Regions from separate parts of the Pseudarthrobacter sp. O4 genome, predicted to be linked through region 2. Evidence: riboswitches for the same ligand, from Rfam matches in the RefSeq annotation. Region 2 holds a riboswitch; each other region holds the start of a gene.
The links. Region 2 has a riboswitch for S-adenosylmethionine ahead of ACQCSU_RS18340 (bifunctional o-acetylhomoserine/o-acetylserine sulfhydrylase). Riboswitches for the same ligand answer to the same signal wherever they lie in the genome.
Positions count from the first base shown of each region.

Region 1: it holds a riboswitch for S-adenosylmethionine, as region 2 does, so the genes downstream of both, ACQCSU_RS09790 (DUF1737 domain-containing protein) here and ACQCSU_RS18340 (bifunctional o-acetylhomoserine/o-acetylserine sulfhydrylase) in region 2, are expected to answer to the same signal.
Region 3: it holds a riboswitch for S-adenosylmethionine, as region 2 does, so the genes downstream of both, ACQCSU_RS05320 (aminotransferase class V-fold PLP-dependent enzyme) here and ACQCSU_RS18340 (bifunctional o-acetylhomoserine/o-acetylserine sulfhydrylase) in region 2, are expected to answer to the same signal.

Region 1 is NZ_CP189591.1:2,125,974-2,132,944, forward strand. It holds gene ACQCSU_RS09775 (aminodeoxychorismate lyase) at 1-651, shown strand, start outside; gene ACQCSU_RS09780 (glycosyltransferase) at 788-1,879, opposite strand; gene ACQCSU_RS09785 (ATP-grasp domain-containing protein) at 1,866-2,810, opposite strand; SAM riboswitch class IV at 3,182-3,297, shown strand; gene ACQCSU_RS09790 (DUF1737 domain-containing protein) at 3,395-3,643, shown strand; gene ACQCSU_RS09795 (rhodanese-like domain-containing protein) at 3,640-4,050, shown strand; gene ACQCSU_RS09800 (O-succinylhomoserine sulfhydrylase) at 4,051-5,259, shown strand; gene ACQCSU_RS09805 (glutamate--cysteine ligase 2) at 5,309-6,493, opposite strand; gene ACQCSU_RS09810 (UDP-N-acetylglucosamine 1-carboxyvinyltransferase) at 6,611-6,971, opposite strand, start outside.
Region 2 is NZ_CP189591.1:3,959,113-3,966,083, forward strand. It holds gene ACQCSU_RS18315 (ATP-dependent Clp protease ATP-binding subunit) at 1-1,799, opposite strand, end outside; gene ACQCSU_RS18320 (hypothetical protein) at 2,426-2,794, shown strand; gene ACQCSU_RS18325 (histidine phosphatase family protein) at 2,807-3,487, opposite strand; gene ACQCSU_RS18330 (CPBP family intramembrane glutamic endopeptidase) at 3,576-4,427, shown strand; gene ACQCSU_RS18335 (VOC family protein) at 4,552-5,190, opposite strand; SAM riboswitch class IV at 5,393-5,508, shown strand; gene ACQCSU_RS18340 (bifunctional o-acetylhomoserine/o-acetylserine sulfhydrylase) at 5,573-6,889, shown strand.
Region 3 is NZ_CP189591.1:1,171,342-1,178,312, reverse strand. It holds gene ACQCSU_RS05330 (Nramp family divalent metal transporter) at 1-304, opposite strand, end outside; gene ACQCSU_RS05325 (class I SAM-dependent methyltransferase) at 464-1,240, opposite strand; gene ACQCSU_RS05320 (aminotransferase class V-fold PLP-dependent enzyme) at 1,311-2,777, opposite strand; SAM riboswitch class IV at 2,813-2,926, opposite strand; gene ACQCSU_RS05315 (glutamyl-tRNA reductase) at 3,031-4,365, opposite strand; gene hisN (histidinol-phosphatase) at 4,552-5,364, opposite strand; gene rsgA (ribosome small subunit-dependent GTPase A) at 5,452-6,567, opposite strand; gene aroA (3-phosphoshikimate 1-carboxyvinyltransferase) at 6,551-6,971, opposite strand, start outside.

The sequences.
Region 1 (6,971 bases), 1.8 Mb from region 2:
GACACGGCTCCTGCTGATGAGCTGGTGGTGAAGCTCCTCGTGACGCGCGGCGTCGAGGGCGGGGGCGGGCCTACCTGCTGGGTCCAGGCCTCCGCTCCCGGCGCCGCAGGCCACCGCCAGCGCGCGACAGGGATCGACGTCATCCTCCTGGACCGCGGCTACGACAGCGAGGTCGGCGAGCGCGCCCCCTGGCTGCTCCTGGGCGCCAAGACCCTCTCCTACGCCGTCAATATGGCAGCGCTGCGCTACGCCCACCACCGGGGCGCCGACGATGTCATCTTCACCTCCGCGGACGGCAGGGTCCTCGAGGGCCCCACGTCGACAGTCCTGCTGGCCCACCTGGAAACCTCCGACGACGGCGAGGGCGGCATCCGCACGGTCCGGCGGCTCATCACACCCCAGCTGGACAGCGGCATCCTGCCCGGAACCTCGCAGGGCGCCTTGTTCGCCGCCGCCAAGGCTGCCGGCTGGGAGCTGGGCTACGGACCGCTGGAGCCGAAAGACCTGCTCGACGCCGATGCCGTGTGGCTGATTTCGAGCATCCGACTGCTGGCGCCCGTCAACCACCTTGACGGCAAGGAGATCGGCACTCCGGAATTGCGCAGGCAGCTGACGGCCGAGCTGAACGTGCTCTACGCCACCATCGAGTAGCCGAGTCCAGTCCTGCCAAGGGGCTGGCGCAGGGCGCAGCTACGGGGCTGGCGCAGGAATCCGAGATGCCGGCACCCGGAAAATTCTGCCAGAAAACCGGGCCGGCGGTCTCAGTGGCGAGTGGAGGCGGGTCCGCCTAAGCCCAGGCCTCCCTGAGCGCGGCCCAGGCGTCGTCGTCAGGCCTGGCGCTGGTTTGCGCGCCGGTCCGGGCGCCGGTTTGCGCGCCGGTTGCCGCTCCGGTCCGGGCGCTGGTTGCCGTGCGGGTCCGCAGGCTACGGGGACGTGGGCTGGCAGTGCCGACGCCGGTCCGGGCGGACTTGTCCCGGTGTCCTTCCTTGCCGCTCGTGCCCCTGTGGGTTGTCATCGCCTGCAGCAGGCCGTGTGCCCGGCGGACGCGCTGCCGCCAGCGGGCCAGGACGGTCGATGGCGTTCCGGCGTAGATGTGGGCGCGCGGCGCGAACGCTACGCGGTATCCCGCCTTGCGCACGCGCCAGATCAGCTCCAGCTCCGCCCCCACCGAGTGCTCGCAGAACGGCCCGATTTCCGCCAGGACCCTGCGGGGAAACGCATCGATGTTGCCGGAAACGAATGGCGCGCAGCCGGCCACGGCCAGGGCCCGCCGGGCCATCGCCGTACCGAGGTGGCTGATGAAGGCCAGCGGCCGGGTCCGGTGCAGCTGGACCGGCCTGTCATCGCCGCAGACTGCCCCGGTGCGCTGGTCCTCGAAGCCCTGCAGCATCCTGTCGACCGTGTACGGTGCGAAGATCCTGTCCGCGTCGACAAACACCAGAACGTCACCGGTGGCATAGCGGACGCCCAGGTTCAGGGCAGCTCCCTTCCCGGCGCCTGGCTGTCCCAGGACCTTGATTCGAGGATCCCCGGCGGCGAGACCGGCCATCAGTTCGGCCGTGTTGTCCGTGGAGCCGTCGTCGACGAGGATGACCTCGTACCGGGTGTAGCGGGTGAGCTGGACGGACCGGACGCAGTTTTCGATGACGGCGGCCGCGTTGAAGGCCGGGACGACGATCGACACGCTTGGCCATTCGTCCCAGAGCGTCGGAGCCCCCCGGCGCCGCCGGCTGGCCGCCCGGACCTCGAAGCACACTGCCAACGGCACGGCGAGCAGCCGGACGAGGCCGAACACGAGGACCGGCAGACCGGTGATGAGTACGCCGGGGAGGAGCAGGCCCGGGTGGATTCCCGGCTCAGCTGAGTCAAACCAGGGCATGGGCGTATGCTCCGGTTCCCTGCCGGAATGACGCAGGATTGAAGGACGGCAGGTTGAAGGAGGCCAGCACGGCGTCGAGCAGCTCGGGCGCCGCTTCGCTGTGGGCGCCAAACCGGGCGTTCATTTCCAGCACCACCGGAGTCCCGTCGGCCCGGCGGCGGACGGTAAGTTCGACCGGGCCGGTCAGCCCCAGCGAACGGACGGCGGCCATCGCCACATTGCCCACATCCATTGCCTCCCCGGCCGCGGCGCGGCGGACGGCTATCGCGTTGACCACGTACTGATCTGCGCGCCCGGTCTTTTCCACCACGACCGCAAACGGGGCCGTACCGTTGTGGGCGGGGGTTCCGAAGACCACGGGCACATATTCCGTTCCGGGAATGTATTCCTGCACGATCTGCCCGTCCGGCAGTCCTGCCCAGTCGACGTCCACGCTTCCGTCCACGACAATCACCCCGCATCCGCCGCGGGAAACCCGGGGCTTGACGACCACGGGGCCGTCCAGCGCGGCCATCGCTGCGTTGGCGCCGGCAAAGTCCCCGGGGACTCCGAACCGCGGGACCGGGACCCCGGCCGACCGCAAGAGCCAGGCTGTGAAGAGCCTATCGCTGGCGACAGCCACCGGCCCGGGCTCGCCTGTGATAACACGGACGTCCCTTCCGAAACCCGCGCGGGCCGCCGAGACTTGCATCAGTTCCTCGCCGGAAGTCGGGATGACCAAATTTATTCCCTCCCGTGCGACCAGCCGGCGCAAAACCGGGATCAGTTCAGGGTCAGCGGCCGGGGGTACCCTGACAGCGGTGACGCCGGTCCCTTCCGGCAGTTCGCGGGCGTCAGCGCCCAGGAAGGGAATGCCCCGGGACCGCAGCTGGGCGGCGAGGGCCAGGCCGGCAGGGCCGCCGGCGCCGGTAATCAGGACACGGGGTTTCACAGTTTCTCCATTCAGTTCTGAGACGGCGGACAGGGCCTGGCATGACCCTGCGCGGTACCCCCTCAAGTTGCGGCGGTTGGCACTTTGAGACCTCTCGGGACCTGTTGCCTGCCTCCCAGTAAAGGCGAGCGCCATATCAGAAGACCCGAGTAGGCGCTACTCGAAACTGTCCCCGGCGGAGATAGTCGGCCGGACAGGTAGATACGTATATTCAGCCGCTGGCTACCCCGACGGACCGCTCCGGTCAAAACACTGCCTGACGTCTCCCGACCGGCTCCGCCGGCGGCGCCGGGAGACGGTTACGGTTACGGTTACGGAACATGACGAGGGCGGCGGTGCGGGCCAGCCCTGCAGATGTTACGTTTTTGGGGAGTAATGAGAACCGGCGCCAAGCCCTGACTGGCCGGTCGGCAACCCTCCCTTTCGCGGCGGGGTGCCTCAGGTGAATACTCGGCATATCGACCCATTCGAGCTGCAAGCGTGAAAGAAGGAGTACCGTCGTGCCTGACGCATCCGCCCCCGCTGTCCCCACCACAGCACCCGCCCCGTCCGCCGCCGTCCCCGGCGCAGCCGCCGAGGAAAAGCTGGCCTACCGCCTGTTCACCGGCCCCGACGACCGCTCCTTCTGCGAGCGCGTTTCGGCGGCGCTGGCCGAAGGCTACGTGCTGCACGGAAGCCCCTCCGCCGCCTTCAACGGCAGCAGCGTCATCGTCGCCCAGGCCGTGGTGCTGCCGGCCGCATTTGCCAGCGCGGACGCCGCCGTCGCCGACGCGGTCGAAGGCCTGGGAATTGACGGCGTCGGCTACGAAGAGACCATCGAGGGCCACGCGTGAGCTACGCCGGAGACCTGGACCCGCAGGAAGCCTGGGCCAAGCTGGAGGCGGGCGCCATCCTGGTGGACGTCCGCACCGAGGCGGAATGGGCCCACATCGGCATCCCGGACACGAAAGCGACGGAAAATGATCCGCTCTTCATCCAGTGGAGCCTGGCCGGCGGCATCCCCAATTCGCAGTTCGTGAAGCAACTGAAGCAGCAGGCGCCGGAGGATTCCGGTACCGAGTTGGTGTTCCTCTGCCGTTCAGGTGCCCGCTCCATCGCCGCCGCAACCGCCGCCACCGAGGCCGGCTTCACCTCCTACAACGTCCTCGAGGGCTTCGAAGGCGAGCCCGACCGCTACGGCGAACGGACCGTCAACGGCTGGAAGAACCGCGGCCTGCCCACCAACCTCGGAAAGAACTAAGTGACTTTCAATCCCGACGCCGCCGGCTGGAGCCCCGACACCCAGGCTGTCCGCGGCGGACTTGACCGCACCGGCTTCCAGGAAACCACCGAGCCGGTCTTCCTCAATTCCGGCTTCGTCTACGAATCCGCCGCCGCCGCCGAGCGCGCCTTCACCGGCGAGGACGAGCGCTTCGTCTACTCCCGCTACGGAAACCCCTCGGTGGCGACCTTCCAGGAACGGCTCCGGCTGCTCGAGGGCACCGAGGCGTGCTTTGCGACGGCGTCCGGCATGTCCGCGGTGTTCACCGCGCTCGGCGCGCTGCTGGGCGCCGGGGACCGTGTGGTCGCCGCCCGCTCGCTGTTCGGCTCCTGCTTTGTGATCCTCAACGAAATCCTGCCGCGCTGGGGTGTGGAAACGGTCTTCGTCGACGGGCCGGACCTGGAGCAGTGGCGCGAGGCGTTGTCGGAGCCGACCACCGCGGTCTTCTTCGAGTCGCCATCGAACCCGATGCAGGAGATTGTGGACATCGCCGCCGTGAGCGAACTGGCCCATGCTGCCGGGGCGACCGTCGTCGTCGACAACGTCTTCGCCACCCCCCTGCTGCAGCGCTGCGGGGACCTCGGCGCGGACGTGGTGGTCTACTCCGGCACCAAGCACATCGACGGCCAGGGCCGGGTGCTCGGCGGGGCGATCCTGGGCACGAAGGCATTCATTGACGGGCCCGTCAAGCAGCTCATGCGGCACACTGGACCCGCCCTGTCCGCCTTCAACGCGTGGGTGCTGACCAAGGGCCTGGAGACCATGGCGCTGCGCGTCAACCATTCCTCGGCGTCCGCCCTGCGGCTGGCCGAATGGCTCGAGGAGCAGCCCGCGGTCAGCGCGGTGTTGTACCCGCTGCTGAAATCCCACCCGCAGTACGAGCTCGCGGCCAGGCAGATGACGGCCGGCGGCACCGTGCTCACGCTGGAACTTTCCCCGTCCCCCGGGCGCTCGGCGAAGGAAGCCGCCTTCGCACTGCTGGACGCGCTGCGGATCATCGACATCTCCAACAACCTGGGCGATGCGAAGTCCCTCATCACGCATCCGGCCACGACGACGCACCGCGCCATGGGCCCGGAAGGACGCGCTGCGATCGGGCTGAGCGACGGCGTGGTGCGGCTCTCCGTGGGCCTGGAAGACGTCGAGGACCTGATCCGCGACCTCCGCCAGGCGCTCAAACAGGTCTGACCAGGGATTCTTCCTACCGCGAACTGCGGACTCGGCAGCGTCTTTTCGGTCAGGCCCGGCGCACCCGGCCCAGGGACGACGGCTGGTGCGCGGGATCCCGGGACTCCGACCCCAGCATGGTTACCTTGACGGCCCGGTCGACGACGGCGACGAGGCCGCCTTCCCGGAACGGCCGGCGCTGCAGCTGCGAACCGGTCCCCTCGGCGAGGATCCGTGCGATGCCCTCGTGGACCAGTTCCAGCTCCCCCTGCTCCGCCAGCACCGGGGCCAGATAGTCCACGAGTGCGTGGACCACATCCGCCGCCGGCGCGGGTGTAAAGGTCCCGAAGTCCAGCAGTTGGCTGCGGAGCCCGCAATTACTGGCCTGCCAGGCGGCCATCCGCAGCAGCAGCGTCGGCACCGGGGCTGGTTCAACGCCGTCGTTCCACTCCCGGCAGGCCGATTCGACCAGGGCACGCACCAACACGGCGATCAGCGCCGCGTCGTCGGCCCGCAGGCAGACGTCGGCGACCCGGACCTCCACGGTGGGATGGTGGCTGCACAGCCGCGCGTCGAAATAGATCATCCCCTCGTCCAGCAGCACGCCGCTTTCCACCAGCCGGGTCACCACCCGCCGGTAGACCGGCACGCTGCCGAAGATCATCGTAGGACCCGAGCCCGGCCAGCGGTTCCACGCCTGGGTGCGGTAGCTTTCAAACCCTGTCTCCGCGCCGTTCCAGTACGGGGAATTTGCGCTGAGGGCAATCAGCACGGCCAGCTTGTCCCGGATCCGGTCCATCACCGCCACGCCTTCCTCGGGGGATTCCACAAACGTGTGGACGTGGAAGCCGCAGGTGAGCTGGTTCCGGACGATCAGCCCGAATCGTTCCTGCATGGTGACATACCGCGGCGAAGGCGTTGTGTGCGTCGCGGAGCCCCTCGGCGACGTGGCCAGGGCTGCGACGCGGCCGCCGTGTGCCCGTGCGGCCTGGTCCGCGAGCGCACGGCCCTGCCTGAGCTGCTGGAGCAATTGGGTGTAATCCAGACACGGCTGCGTCTGGGTTTCAATCTGTTCCAGCTTGAGCTCGAAGCTGAAACCGGCGTCTTCGTGGACCGGCCTCTGCGCCGGGACCACGCGGCCCGCGTCCTGCTTCTGGGGGACCAGGCTGGGCAGCATGACGTCGGCCAGGGCAAGCGGCATCCCCGTTTCGGGGTCCACTATCAGCAGTTCTTCCTCCACGCCGAAGGTGCGCATAAATCTATTGTGCGTCAGGACCCGCGGAAGCGCGCTACCCCAACGCGGAGTCACTCCTCGCCCATGCCAGGGGATCGGATGGGCGCGGAGTGACCCGGCGTTGCTTAAACGAGGCCGTCAGTCCTGGAAATACTCGACCTTTGCGCCGATGGTGTTGAGCCGCTCGGCAAGGTCCTCGTAGCCGCGCTCGATCACGTAGATGTTGCGCAGTTCCGAGACGCCGCGGGCCGCGAGCATCGCCAGCAGCAGGCAGGCTGCGGGACGGAGGGCCGGCGGGCAGCCCACCTCGGCCGCACGCCACTTGGTGGGTCCGTTGACGTAGATCCGGTGCGGATCGAGCAGCTGCACCTGGGCGCCGAGCCTGTTCAGTTCGGTCAGATAGATCGCACGGTTTTCATACACCCAGTCGTGGATCATGGTCTGGCCGTGGGCGTTGGCGGCAATGACCGCGAAGAAGGGCAGGTTGTCGATGTTCAGT
Region 2 (6,971 bases):
TAGCCCGGAGGGGCACCGAAGAGACGCGAGACCGTGTGCTTCTCCGAGTACTCGGACATGTCCAGGGTGATCAGTGCGTCTTCTTCGCCGAACAGGAACTCGGCGAGGACCTTGGCGAGCTCGGTCTTGCCGACGCCGGTGGGACCGGCGAAGATGAACGAACCGCCCGGACGCTTCGGATCCTTCAGACCCGCACGGGTCCGGCGGATAGCCCGCGAAACCGACTTAATCGCCTCATCCTGGCCCACCACACGCTGATGCAGCTCCTCTTCCATCTTCAGCAGGCGCGAGGACTCTTCCTCGGTCAGCTTGAACACCGGAATGCCGGTGGCATTCGCCAGCACCTCGGCGATGAGGTCCTCATCGACTTCGGAGATGTCGTCCATGCCGCCGTTCTTCCACTGGCGTTCCTTCTCCTTACGCTCGGCGGCGAGCTTCTGCTCCTCATCGCGCAGTGACGCGGCACCCTCGTAGTCGGAGGCGTCGATCGCGGCGTCTTTGGCCTTCCTGACGGCAATGATTCTTTCGGCAATAGCCTTAAGCTCCGGCGGGGCCGTCATCCGGCGGATGCGCAGCCGGGCGCCGGCCTCATCGATCAGGTCGATCGCCTTGTCCGGCAGGAACCGGTCCGAGATGTAACGCTCCGAGAGGGTCGCCGCGGCGACCAGCGCGCCGTCGGTGATGGTGACCCGGTGGTGTGCCTCGTACCGGTCGCGGAGGCCCTTGAGGATCTCGATCGCGTCGGCGACAGATGGTTCCTTGACCTGGATCGGCTGGAAGCGGCGTTCCAGGGCGGCATCCTTCTCGATGTGCTTGCGGTAGTCATCCAGCGTCGTCGCACCGATGGTCTGGAGCTCGCCGCGGGCCAGCAATGGCTTCAGGATCGACGCCGCATCGATGGCACCCTCGGCCGCACCGGCACCCACCAGGGTGTGGATCTCGTCAATGAACAACAGAATGTCGCCGCGGGTGCGGATCTCCTTGAGGACCTTCTTCAGCCGCTCTTCGAAGTCACCGCGGTAGCGGGAGCCTGCCACCACGGAGCCCAGGTCCAGGGTGTACAGCTGCTTGTCCTTGAGAGTCTCCGGGACATCGCCGCGGACAATCGCCTGGGCGAGGCCTTCGACGACGGCGGTCTTGCCGACGCCCGGTTCACCGATCAGGACAGGGTTGTTCTTGGTGCGGCGGGACAGGACCTGCATGACGCGTTCCATTTCCTGCTCGCGCCCGATCACGGGGTCAAGCTTGTTCTCGCGCGCAGCCTGGGTCAGGTTGCGGCCGAACTGGTCCAGGACCACGGAACCGGAGGGAGTCGCTTCAGCCTGGTCCTGGCTCGGGCCAACGCCGGTGCTTTCCTTGCCCTGGTAACCCGAGATGAGCTGGATGACCTGCTGGCGGACCCGGCTCGGATCCGCACCGAGCTTGACCAGCACCTGGGCGGCAACACCTTCACCCTCACGGATGAGGCCGAGCAGGATGTGCTCGGTTCCGATGTAGTTGTGTCCCAGCTGCAGGGCCTCGCGCAGCGAAAGCTCCAGCACCTTCTTGGCGCGCGGAGTAAAGGGGATATGGCCGGACGGGGACTGCTGGCCCGGGCCGATGATCTCCTGCACCTGCTCACGCACGCCCTCGAGCGAAATGCCAAGGGACTCAAGAGCCTTGGCGGCAACACCTTCACCCTCATGGATCAGTCCCAAGAGGATGTGTTCGGTACCGATGTAACCGTGGTTCAGCATGCGTGCCTCTTCCTGGGCAAGCACAACCACGCGACGGGCACGGTCCGTAAATCGCTCAAACATTTCGCCACACTCCCGGCTACCCCCTCCTTGATGCTACGTCGCCGCAGGCCCACTTGGGGCGTTCGCGGGAGGCAAAATATTAGAGAGCCGGATTCATCCGACGTCCGGGTAAGTGGCAGGTTTTCGCACCGCTATCCGGCGTGCCACGGCGAGTGGACTCCGCCGCCATGACACCTCCTGCCGTTGGATGCCGATTCAATTCCCGCACCCAATCGGACCGGTTAATGACGGATGGCGGTTGAGCCCAGGCCGAGATGGTTGTTACGGCTGACGCCGACGATCAGGGTTGAACGGCAGCCTCGATGAGGTCATCAATTCCGTGTGCATCTCACACGCCGACGGATGCAGGGAAATCCGGTGAGAAACCCTGGCATTTCCCAATCGGTGAGCTGGCCGGATCTACGAATACGCTGACCGGCTGCGGCCACAGAATGCTGATGAGGCTTCTCGAAGCGCTCCATGGAGCAGACGGGCTCGTCACTGGGCCGCCGCCAACTTTCCACTACCGGAAGGGGCGCGGAATCCGTCATGCGCGGAGCGGGGATTCTGCATCGCCGGATCCATGAGGCAAGCTTTCCACCGGTCACGACAGAGGAAGGGAAAGCCGCTCCAACTTGGTCATTTTGATGCTTAGCGCTACTTTTCCGCGCAGTGGTCCTCGACCCCCGAGACAGCGCCGGTGGCCGTCGAAGAACTCCTGCAAGATTCCTGAACGCTGCCCCCAGGTCCGGCCGGTCTTTTCCACTGCTCCCGACGATGGCCGGAAGTACGTCCAGCACCGGCTCTGGGCGGACCGGGCCGATGTGGTCGAGCTGGTCAAACAGGGCGCCACGGTCTACGTCTGCGGCGACGGCAAGCACATGGCGCCGGAGGTCCGCGACACATGTGCGCTCATCTACCGGGAGGCGACCGGGGCCTCGGCGGCGGACGCCGATGCGTGGATGGATGAGGTGGAACGCACCCACGGCAGGTACGTGGCCGACATCTTCACGTGAAGATGCCACCGGTCAGAAGAACATCGGCGGGGCGTCCAGGACGGTCTCGTCCACGCGCCGGTCCACCCACTGGCTGAAGGGCTTGTCCAGTTCATACTTGCCGCGGTCGGTCCGCAGTAGCGTCCGGACCTCGGCGTTGTCCGGGTTGTTCAAGGACTCGAAGTACTCCACGGACCAATGGAACCAGCGCATGCAGAACAGCCGCATCGTGAGCCCGTGTGTCACGAACAGGGCGTTCGGGGCATAACTCGGCTTGGACCAGTGCCGGTACAGCGTCTCCATGAACGAGGAGATCCTGTCGTACACATCGGAGCCGGACTCGCCCTCCCGGAAACGGTAGAAGAAGTGGCCGTAGGCGTTCCGGAGCTCCTTCTGGTCCTCGATTTCGCCGGCGATCTGGAAGTTCGCCCAGTCCTGCTCGCGCAGCCGCGGCTCCTCGATGACCCGTTCCGTCAGCGGACCCAGGTTCAGTGCCTCGAGGGTCTGGTACGCCCTTAGATACGGGGAGACATAGACGCAGACGTGGCGGCCATCGAGCAGGCGCCGGACCTGCTCGCCGGCGGCCCGGGCCTGCTCGAGGCCCAGCCCCGTCAGCGGAATCCGGTAGTCAGGCACCCGGTTGTAAATGGAGGTGTCGGCGTTGGCGGCAGACTGGCCGTGCCGGATCATGATGATTTTCCCGGGCGCACTCATAAATCCCAAGCATAGGGCCCTGCAGCCCGGCGGATCCGCCAGAGCCCGGAAGCAGGCAACTGCCAGCAACTGCAGGCAAGATAGGAACATGTTGGTTCCCTCCCGCCGTCGGCTGCGGATAGAAGTGTTGATTGCCCTGGGCCTGTCACTGGGGCAGTCGGCCGTGTATTCAGTGGTGCAGCTGCTGGACAAGATAACCAGGGCGCCGCTGGCGCAGGGGACCTCCACGCTGAACCGCTCGCAAAGCAGCCGCGAGTACTTCGACCTCACCTACCAGCTGCTGGACATCATCTTCGCGCTGGTGCCGGTGGCCCTGGTGATCTACTTCCTGACCGAGCACCGGGCCGGCCTGCCCGGAGGCAGCAGCCTTTCCGGAAGCAGCAGCCTTTCCGGAAGCAGCAGCCTGTCCGGAAGCAGCAGCCTGCCCGGAAGCAGCAGCCACGGCGCCACCGCCTTCGGCAAGCTGGGCTTCAATTTCGCCCGGCCCGGCAAGGACCTGCTGCAGGGGCTGGGCCTGGCCGCGCTGATCGGGATTCCCTCGCTGGGCCTGTACGCCGGAGGCCGGGCGCTGGGGATCACGACGGCGATCATCCCCAGTGCGCTGGACTCCTACTGGTGGACGGTGCCGGTGCTGATCCTCTCCGCGGTCCGGCACGGGATCGTGGAGGAGGTCATTGTGGTGGGCTACCTGCTGGACCGGCTGGGCAAGTTCGGCTGGAGCATGCCCGTGGCAATCTTTGCCAGCTCCATGCTGCGCGGCAGCTACCACCTGTACCAGGGCTTCGGGCCGTTCATCGGCAATGCGGTCATGGGCGTGATCTTCGCGCTGATCTACACCCGGACCCGCCGGGTGATGCCGCTCGTCATTGCCCACGCGCTGCTGGACATCGTGGCGTTCGTCGGGTTCAGCCTCTTCGGCAAGGCCATCGGTCTGGGCTGAGCCGGCCCGGGCCGGGCCGGCTACCCGGCCGCCCCGCCGGCCGTTAAACGATCTCGGCCGCCATCAATGGGTGACGTCATTGGCACCCGCTGATGGCGGCCGAAGTGTTAGGGCAGTGAAGGCCTCAGATGGTGACGGCTCCGGAAGCGGTTTCGAAGGTGACGGAGAGGATGCCGGGCGTGCCATGCGGGGCAAGCCAGTTGACGGCGACATCTTCCAGCGGCTTCTCCACCTGTTCACCCAGCCATTCCGTGACGCGGTCTGCCGAGCCGGCGATGGTCAGGGACGTCATCTTGACGTCGCTCGGGTAGGCGTTGGAGGGGTGCAGCTCCGGATCGCCCTCCCACTTGAGCATGTACGGGACCTGGGGGTCGGCGATGAGTCCCAGGATGCCGATCTGCTTCCAGACCAGCTCGCGGCCGTCGGGGAACTTCCGGTTGCCGTTGACGGCAGCGCGGCCGAGCCGCTCTTCGAACGGTGCCAGGTCGTCAACCTCGACGCACCAGCCCATCCAGCCGCCGCCCGCTTCGGAGCGGGCGCGTACGGCCTGGCCGAAGGGAGCCTTGTCCGAAGCCGGGTGGTTCAGGACCTCGACGACTTCCAGGTACTTGTGTCCCGCGAGCGGGATAATCATGTTGCGGGTCCCGAAACGGGGGTGTACTCCGCCCTTTACGGCTTCGACGCCGAGGGCAGACGCAATACGGTCGGTGGTGGCTGCCAAACCATCTCGTTCACAGGCGTAAGAAACGTGATCCATGCGCATGCCATCATCTTGGCACTTTGTGATGGAGCTCTCAGCTTAGGGCATCCTAAGCGAGATGGGATGTCATTCTGTGGTGGTGCGGGCGCCATCGTTGCGCCCGTCACGGCAGGACTCCGCCCGCGGACCCGGGGTGCCGGAGGGCGGGCTTCATCTTTGTCACAAAGCTATCCAAGGCCCGGGGAGCGTTCCTACACTGAAGCCAGGTCATGAGTGCCAGCGCATAGCCCCGGCTTGCTGGCCGGCAACCCTCGTATCGCGGTGGGGTGCCCCGGGTGAAGACCTGGCCGTCCGGCGCCCGCCGGAGGGCAAGCGCGGCGCCTGCACCGCCCCCGGGCCGATGGCCTGTGGGGTGGGCTGTGCCCGGTCCTTGAGGAGTATTCCGATGTCCAATGCCTGGTCCTTCGAAACCCGCCAGATCCACGCCGGCCAGGAACCGGACAGCGCCACCGGCGCGCGTTCCCTGCCCATCTACCAGACGACGTCGTTCGTGTTCCCCAGCGCCGAAAGCGCCGCCAACCGCTTCGCGCTTGCCGAACTCGCCCCCATCTACACCCGGATCGGCAATCCCACCCAGGATGCCGTGGAACAGCGGGTGGCCAGCCTTGAGGGCGGCCTCGCGGCCCTGCTGCTGAGCTCCGGCCAGGCCGCGGAGACCTTCGCGATCCTGAACGTCGCCGAGGCCGGCGACCATGTGGTGGCCAGCCCCAGCCTGTACGGCGGAACCTACAACCTGCTGGCCCACACGCTGAAGAAGTTCGGCATCTCCGTGACCTTCGTGGAGGATCCGGACAACCTGGAGCAGTGGCGCGACGCCGTCCGGCCCAACACCAAGCTGTTCTTCGGCGAAGTGGTCTCCAACCCCCGCCAGGACGTCCTGGACATCGAGGGCGTCTCGAAGGTAGCCCACGAGGCCGGTGTCCCGCTGATCGTGGACAACACCCTCTCCACGCCGTACCTGATCCGGCCGATCGAGTGGGGCGCTGACATCGTGGTGCACTCCGCCACCAAGTACCTCGGCGGCCACGGCGCCGCAATCGCCGGCGTGATCGTGGACTCCGGCAACTTCGACTTCGGGAAGGACCCGGAGCGGTTCCCCGGCTTCAACACGCCGGACCCCACGTATAACGGACTCGTCTACGCCCGGGACCTCGGCAAGGACGGCGCCCTCGGCGCGAATCTCTCCTACATCCTCAAGGCCCGCGTCCAGCTCCTGCGCGACCTCGGCTCCGCCGTGTCGCCGTTCAACGCCTTCCTCATCGCCCAGGGGATCGAGACCCTGAGCCTGCGCGTCGAGCGCCACGTCGCCAACGCCACCAAGGTGGCCGAATGGCTCGAGGCCAGGGACGACGTCGAATCGGTCGCCTATGCGGGGCTGCCGTCCAGCCCCTGGTACGAGCGCGGCCGCAAGTACGGCCCCAAGGGGACGGGCGCCGTCGTGGCGTTCAACATCGCCGGGGGAGCGGAGGCCGGCAAGCGCTTCGTCGACGCCCTCGAACTGCACTCGCACGTCGCGAACATCGGCGACGTGCGCTCGCTGGTCATCCACCCGGCGTCGACCACCCACAGCCAGCTGTCGCCGGAACAGCAGACAATTGCCGGCGTCAATCCTGGACTCGTACGGCTTTCGGTGGGTCTGGAACACATTGACGACATCATCGCGGACCTCGACGCCGGCTTCCGCGCGGCCAAGGGCGTCTGAGTCCGCCGGTTCCCGGCACCCCTGCCGCGCAGGGGTGCCGGGAACCACGGCCTCGAGTCACATAGCCGTCATAATCTTCGCC
Region 3 (6,971 bases), 1.9 Mb from region 2:
GCCAGAACGGCTTGAGTCGTTCGCCGAGGATCTCCGGGAGGCTCTTGCCGGTCACGATGCCGAGTTTTGCGGACTGGTACTGGACCAGCACGGCCATGACGTTGGCTGCGACGAGGACCCAGACCAGGAGGTAGCCGTACTGCGCCCCGGCCGTGAGATTGGCGGCGACGTTGCCCGGGTCCACGTAGGCGATGGAGGCCACGAAGGCAGGACCCAGCAATCCGATCAGTGCCCTGCGCGCTCCCGGTGTCCGCCGGTTGGGCGCTCCCGCCGCCGGCGGTTGGTGTCCAGTTACTTCCAGCACTGCGGGCTCCCATTGCTCGGGGCGTCAACATTGACGCGACGGTCGGTTCCGGCGGATGGTGCGGGCCGGTTCCAAAGTTGTGACTGCCTACAACTGATTGTTAGGCATACCGAAACCATAAACCCCCGCGGTCACTGCCTGCAACGCGGCCGGACATCCTCAGGCCCGGACGGCCCACCAGCTCTGGGTCAGGTAGGGGAGCGGAAGCACCTCGCCGGGGGCATGGCCCAGATGCTCGTGCAGGTACCAGTCCAGGTTGGCGAGCACCTTGGCCCTGGTGGCCTCGCCCGCGGCAAGGTAGTAGCTCCGGGATTTTGCCAGTTCTATAATGTCCGCTGTGGTCACCGGATCCTCCCAGCGGGTCAGGTGGCTCTCGAGTCCGGTGAACTCGGGCCCGAGGAGCGGTTTGAAGTGGGGCTTGTGCACATCGCCGGCATGCATGATCCGCGTGAGCCGGTGGACCCAGGGAACGGAGGTGTCCAACTGGTTCCAGATCAGCCCCAGGACGCCGTGCGGGCGCAGGATCCTGGCGATCTCGGTGCTGGCTCGGAACGGATCGCACCAGTGCCAGGCTTGGGCGATCGTGACAAGATCGTAGGCTGCCGGAGCCAGCCCGGTGTCTTCGGCGGTGCCCTCGATGGCGGCCACGCCGGGCAGTGTCCGCCGGAGCTGTTCGAGCATATCGGCGGAAGGATCGACCGCTACGGTGTGCAGCCCGCGTTCAGCCAGGAGGGCCGTGAACTTACCGGTTCCGGCGCCGATGTCCGCGGCGTCCCTCGCGCCGGCCGGGATCAGCCAGTCGGCCGACTCGCCGGGATATCCCGGCCGGACCCGCTCATAGTGGGCTCCGCCGTCCCGGAAGCTCTGCCCGAGTTCCTGGCGGCGGTCCTCCTGCAGTTTGGGGCCGCTGTGTAGGGTGGGGCCGCCGCGTGCCACGTGCGATCTCCTTCGGGCAGGTCCGGTTGGTACCCTTCGAATTTACCGCACGTGGGGTTACCGCGGAGGCCTACTCCGCCACCGCGCACGGCGCGGCGCCGGCGGTCCCCGGCGTGTTCGGTGCCCAGTGAGGGTAGCTGCGGGCGTCGTTGGACGGCACCCAGCGGCCGGCATCCACCACGTAGTCCCAGCCGAGGCCGGTCCGCCGCAGCTCCTGGATACCGGCGAGCAGCCGCTGCGCATCCTCGAGCCGCGAGCCGAGGCCGAAGCTGGCCCGCAGCGAGCCCGAGGGCAGGCCGAGCCGCTTGAGCAGCGGGTGGGCGCAGAACCGGCCGTCACGCAGTCCGATGCCGTGTTCGGCGGAAAGGTAGGCGGCAACGAGGCCGGCGTCGTAGCCTTCGACGGAAAAATTGACGACGCCGATCATGCCGGCGCCCTGCCCGTCGCCTTCAGGGTCCGTGTCCGCGAAGATCCGGTGGACCGTCACGCCGTCGATCTGCTGGAGACCCTCGACGACGAAGGAGCGGATGGTGTCCTCGTGGGCGTACCACTGCGTCTGGTCCAGGGCGGCAATCACCTGGGTGGCCCGGGCCAGTGTTGCCGCGCCCAACACATTGGGGGAGCCGCCCTCGTGCCGGGCCGGGCCTGTGGTCCAGCTGACCGTGTCCAGCCTGGCGTCGCTGACGGCTCCGCCGCCGGCCAGGTGCGGGGTGCCGGCGTCGAGCCAGTCCGGGCGCCCCACCAGCACGCCGGAACCGAACGGCGCGTAGAGCTTGTGGCCGGAGAAGGCGAGGTAGTCGACGTCGTCCGCGGTGATGTCGATGCGCCGGTGCGGGGCGAGCTGGGCGGCATCGACGACGATCCGGGCGCCGTACTCGTGGGCAAGGGAGGCCAGGGTGCGGATGGGCAGGATCTCGCCGGTGACGTTGGAGGCGCCGGTGACGGCGAGCAGGCTGATGCCGCCTTGCGCCAGCTGTTCGCGCAGCTTGTCCAGGGTCGCGGCAAGGGTGGGGGCGGCCACGACGCTGCGGTGCGGCACGGTCTGCCAGGGCAGCAGGTTGGCGTGGTGCTCGATATCGAGGTAGAGAACCTCCCCGGTGTGCCTGCCGTCGCTGACCGGCAGGCAGCCGGCCAGCAGGTTCAGCGAGTCGGTGGTGTTGCGGGTGAAGATCACGGAGTCGCCCGGGCGGCCGCCAACAAACTCGCGAACGATGGTGCGGGCGTTTTCGTACACGGAGGTGCTGATCTGGGAGGCGTAGCCGGCGCCGCGGTGGACGCTGGCGTAGAACGGCAGGATCTCGTTCAAGTAGGCCGACACCACGGACAGTGCGGGGGCGGAGGCTCCGTAGTCCAGGTTGGCGTAGCGGACGTGTCCGCCCTGGATCAGCGGGGCCTGGATCTCCGCCCCGGTGACCGCGGCGAGCGGCCTGCCGGCGACGGCGAAGCGGTCGGGGAGCGCCGCTGCGGAGGCGGGGCGGACCCCGCCGGAGGCAGGAAAAGTGGCAGGAAAGGTGGCGGGAAAAGTGGCAGTCGTCATGGGACCTCGCTCGAAAAAGGACCCCAAGCACCGGGGATCCGCGCTTGCCGCGTCCGTTCCGGACCGGCCAGGTCGTCACCCGGGGCACCCCACCGCGAATGGAGGGTTGCCGGCCAGCAAACCGGGGTTTAGCGCTGGCACTCGTGACCTGCTTCGAGCCTAGGACATCCCGGCCGCCGCGGAAAAGGCAGGGCAGGAATGTGAAGCGCTTTGTTACGCACCGCAGTGGCTGGTGCCTTTGGTGCGTCGCGGCCTACGGCGCGGCGCTGGCTGCGCTGCTGAGCTGGACATCAAGGCCGAACAAGGCCTCCAGGGCTGCCGTGTAGTCGGCCTGGCGGCCGGCGGTGGCCAGCTCCCTGGCCCGGACGGTCGGGGTATGGAGCAGCCGCCGGACGATGCGGCGCAGGGCGATGTTCACGTCCTCAGCCGGGGCGCCACCGCCGTGTTGCCGTCTGACCCGCTCCATTTCGGCGTCGAGGACGTCCTGGATGTACCGGCGCAGGGCAACGACGGCGGCGTCGACGGCGCGGATCGCTTCCTGCTCCTCGAATTGCCGGGCAGCCTGCCTGACCAGGGCATGGGCGAGGCGAAGTGCTTCGGCGTCCGCTGGGGGAGCGGCAAGCTGCACGGATCCCAGCGTGATCAGTTCGACGCCCGGCAGGTCCGCCACGTGCGGGTCGAAATCGTGGCTGGGAGCCAAGTCAATGACGGTAAGCGGACGGGCTGCGTCCTGCCTCCAGCGCGCCAAGCTGGCGGCGCCAATGCGAGCCCCGGTGCCGCTGCTGCCGATGATGACATCTGCCGCGGCGGCGGCGGCGGGCAGCTCCCGCTCTGTCAGCGGCGTTCCGCCCCGGGCGGCCGCAAATGCAGCGGCCCGCCCGGAGTGGGAGTAGACGGCAACACTGATGCATTGCCTGCTTCTCAGGAGTTCCGCCACGTGCGCGGCGTAGGCACCCGTGCCTACCAGGACCACGGATGCCCCGGCCAGGCTTCCCTGGCTGGATCCTATGGCTGCCAGATCCAGGGCGACGGTGGCGATGGATCGTCCGGCGGCGCTGAGGGCTGTCCGCGCCCCTACCGCCTTGGAAACGCGGGAGGCCGCTTGAAACAGCCGACTCAACCGTCCGCCGGCCGTACCCGCCAGCTGGGCGTCGGCGAGGGCGCGGCGGACCTGGCCGGACACCTGGCGCTCACCGACCACAACGGAATCCAGTCCGGCCGCCACCGCGAAGAGGTGCGCGGGGACCGACGCGCCCTGGACGTACTCGAAATGCGACGTGAGCAGGGCGGCCGGCAGGCCGGAGCAGCGGCAGAGGGCGGCCAGCGCATCGGACCGCGCGGACTCAACGTCCCGGGCCGAGGGGACTTCGCAATAGATTTCGAAGCGGTTGCAGGTGGACAAGACCAGCGATCCGGAAACGGCGGGACTGCTGGCGAGGAGGTCCGGGGCTAGCTCGGTGGAGACAGCATGCAGCCGCGCAGCCGAATCGTGGTCCAGATCCCGGTACCTCGCAATGAGCGCCAGTAGCACCGGCCCCGATCCGGAGTCCCCGGATGCGGGATCCGCCGTTGGATGTGTTCCGGACATGGCTGTTCTCCTCCCAGAAAAGGTCCAGGCCGCGTCGCGACAGGCACTCAGGCCCGCTGCCGTGGCCAGAGTGATGCATCGACCTTCGGGATATCTTGAGCGCCGCCGCCCGGGGAGCCCCGCGGCACAGCAGAACGACGGCGGACGCCCCCGCACGGGAGTCCGCCGTCGTCCGCAAGCGGGACCTTACAGCAGGTCGTCGAGGCCCGGGTTGAGGCGCTTGAGGACCTCCGAGTGCAGGATCGAGTTCGTGGCCAGGGCGTTGCCACCGAACGGCCCGTCCTCACCCTCGAGGGAGGTGAAGCGGCCGCCGGCTTCCGTGACGATCGGGACCAGGGCCGCCATATCGTACAGGTTCAGTTCGGGCTCGCAGGCGATGTCGACGGCGCCCTCGGCCACCAGGCAATAGGACCAGAAGTCACCGTAGGCGCGGGTCCGCCATACTTCCTCGGTGAGGCCCAGGAACTCGTCGAGGTTTCCGCGTTCCTTCCAGCCGCCCAGGCTTGAGTAGGACAGCGAGGCGTCCGAGAGCTGGGAGACGTTGGAGACCCGCAGCCGGGTGGCTGCGGCGAGCGAGCGGCCCATGTAGGCGCCGGCACCCTTGGCCGCCCACCAGCGCTTGCCCAGTGCCGGTGCACTGACGACGCCGACGACGGGCTCGCCCTCGTCAACGAGGGCGATCAGGGTGGCCCAGACGGGGACACCGCGGACGAAGTTCTTGGTCCCGTCGATCGGGTCGATGATCCAGCGCCGGGACCCGTGGCCGGAGCTGCCGAATTCCTCGCCCAGGACGGCATCGCGCGGGCGGGAGCGGGACAGTTGGCCGCGGATCGCTTCCTCTGCGGACTTGTCCGCATCCGTCACCGGCGTCAGGTCAGGCTTCGTTTCGATCCGAAGGTCCAGCGCCTTGAAGCGGCTCATGGTCTGGGAATCTACGGAGTCTGCCAGTACATGGGCAAGGCGCAGGTCATCGTTATAGCTCGAAGCGGGTTGACTCATGGTTCCAAACTACCGCCAAAGGGGGCGGCCCGCCGGGAGGCCACGTTGCCGGGCCACAGGAGGTGGACCGGGCGTGCCTGCACAAAACTACGAAACGGTGCCGAGTTCCTTGACGTCCTGCGCTTCCATCCGTGGGTCCGTGCCCAGCAGCCGGCGCAGCGAGGACAGCCTCGCCGGGCCGGATGGCCCCGCATGGCCCGCAGCCACCCACGCATCCACGCCGCAGTTGACGGCGCTGGAGTCATGCTTGCAGCCCCGCTCACAGTTGTCGGTGCCGGGTTCGAGGTCCGGGAAGGAACGCAGGATCCGGTCCGGATCCACATGGGCCAGGCCGAAGGACCGGATGCCCGGCGTGTCGATGATCCAGCTGCCCGCCGGGGCATCGTTGACCTTGAGCGCCAGCGCGGAGGAGGAGGTGTGGCGGCCGCGCCCGGTGACGGCGTTGACACCGCCGGTGGCGCGCTCGGCACCGGTCAGGGCGTTGACCATGGTGGACTTCCCGACGCCGGAATGGCCCAGCATGACCGTGACCTTCCCGTCGAGGTACGCGCGCAGCTGTGACACCGCGTCCTTGTCCAGCCGGGCGGACAGTCCGTCATCCGAGCGGGCATCGATGCCGGAGGCGGCCGAATCCGCCGTCTTGCTGATGATGACCGGGAAATCCAGGTGCTGGTAGTTGGAGAGGAGCTCGGCAGGATCCTTGACGTCGGCTTTGGTGACGAGCAGCAGCGGCTCAATGCCGGCGTCGTACGCGGCCACCAGGGCGCGGTCGATGAACCCGGTCCGCGGCTCCGGGTTGGCGGCGGCCACCACGATCACGAGCTGGTCTGCGTTGGCGACGACGGCACGCTCGATCGGGTCCGTGTCGTCGGCGCTGCGCCGCAGCAGGGTCTTGCGGTCCTGGATCCTGACCAGCCGGGCCAGGGTGTCCGGTTCGCCGGTGACATCCCCCACGAGCGAGACGAAGTCGCCGGCCACCACGGGGTTGCGGCGCAGTTCCCGGGCGCGGGCGGCGATGATCTTGCGTTCGTGCCCGGTGCCTTCGCCGACGACGGCAGTGTAGCGTCCGCGGTCGACGGTGATGATCCGGCCTGTGACGGCTTCGTCATGGCTGGGCCGGTCCTTGGTGCGCGGTCGCGTGCCCTTCTTGTTGGGACGGATCCGGACGTCCGATTCGTCCCAGGAATCAGTGCTGCGGGCCATGGGGGGCGTCCTTTTCTGCGGCCGGGCCAACCGCGGCTTCTGCCCCAGGGCCCTGTGCCAGCATGGCTGTCCACAGCTGCGGGAAGTCCGGCATGGTCTTGGCCGTGGTCGCGATGTCCTCGACCTCGATGCCCGGCACGGCCAGGCCCAGGATGGCGCCCGCAGTGGCCATGCGGTGGTCCGCATAGCTGCGGACCACGCCGCCGTGCAGGGCAGCGGGCCGGATGATGAGGCCGTCGCTGGTCTCCTCGGCGTCGCCGCCCAGGCGGTTGATCTCGGCCATGAGCGCGGCCAGCCGGTCCGTTTCGTGCCCCCGGAGGTGGGCGATGCCGCTCAGCCGCGAAGGGCCGGTGGCCAGGGCACAGAGTGCTGCCACGGTGGGGGCGAGTTCGCTGGTTTCGTCG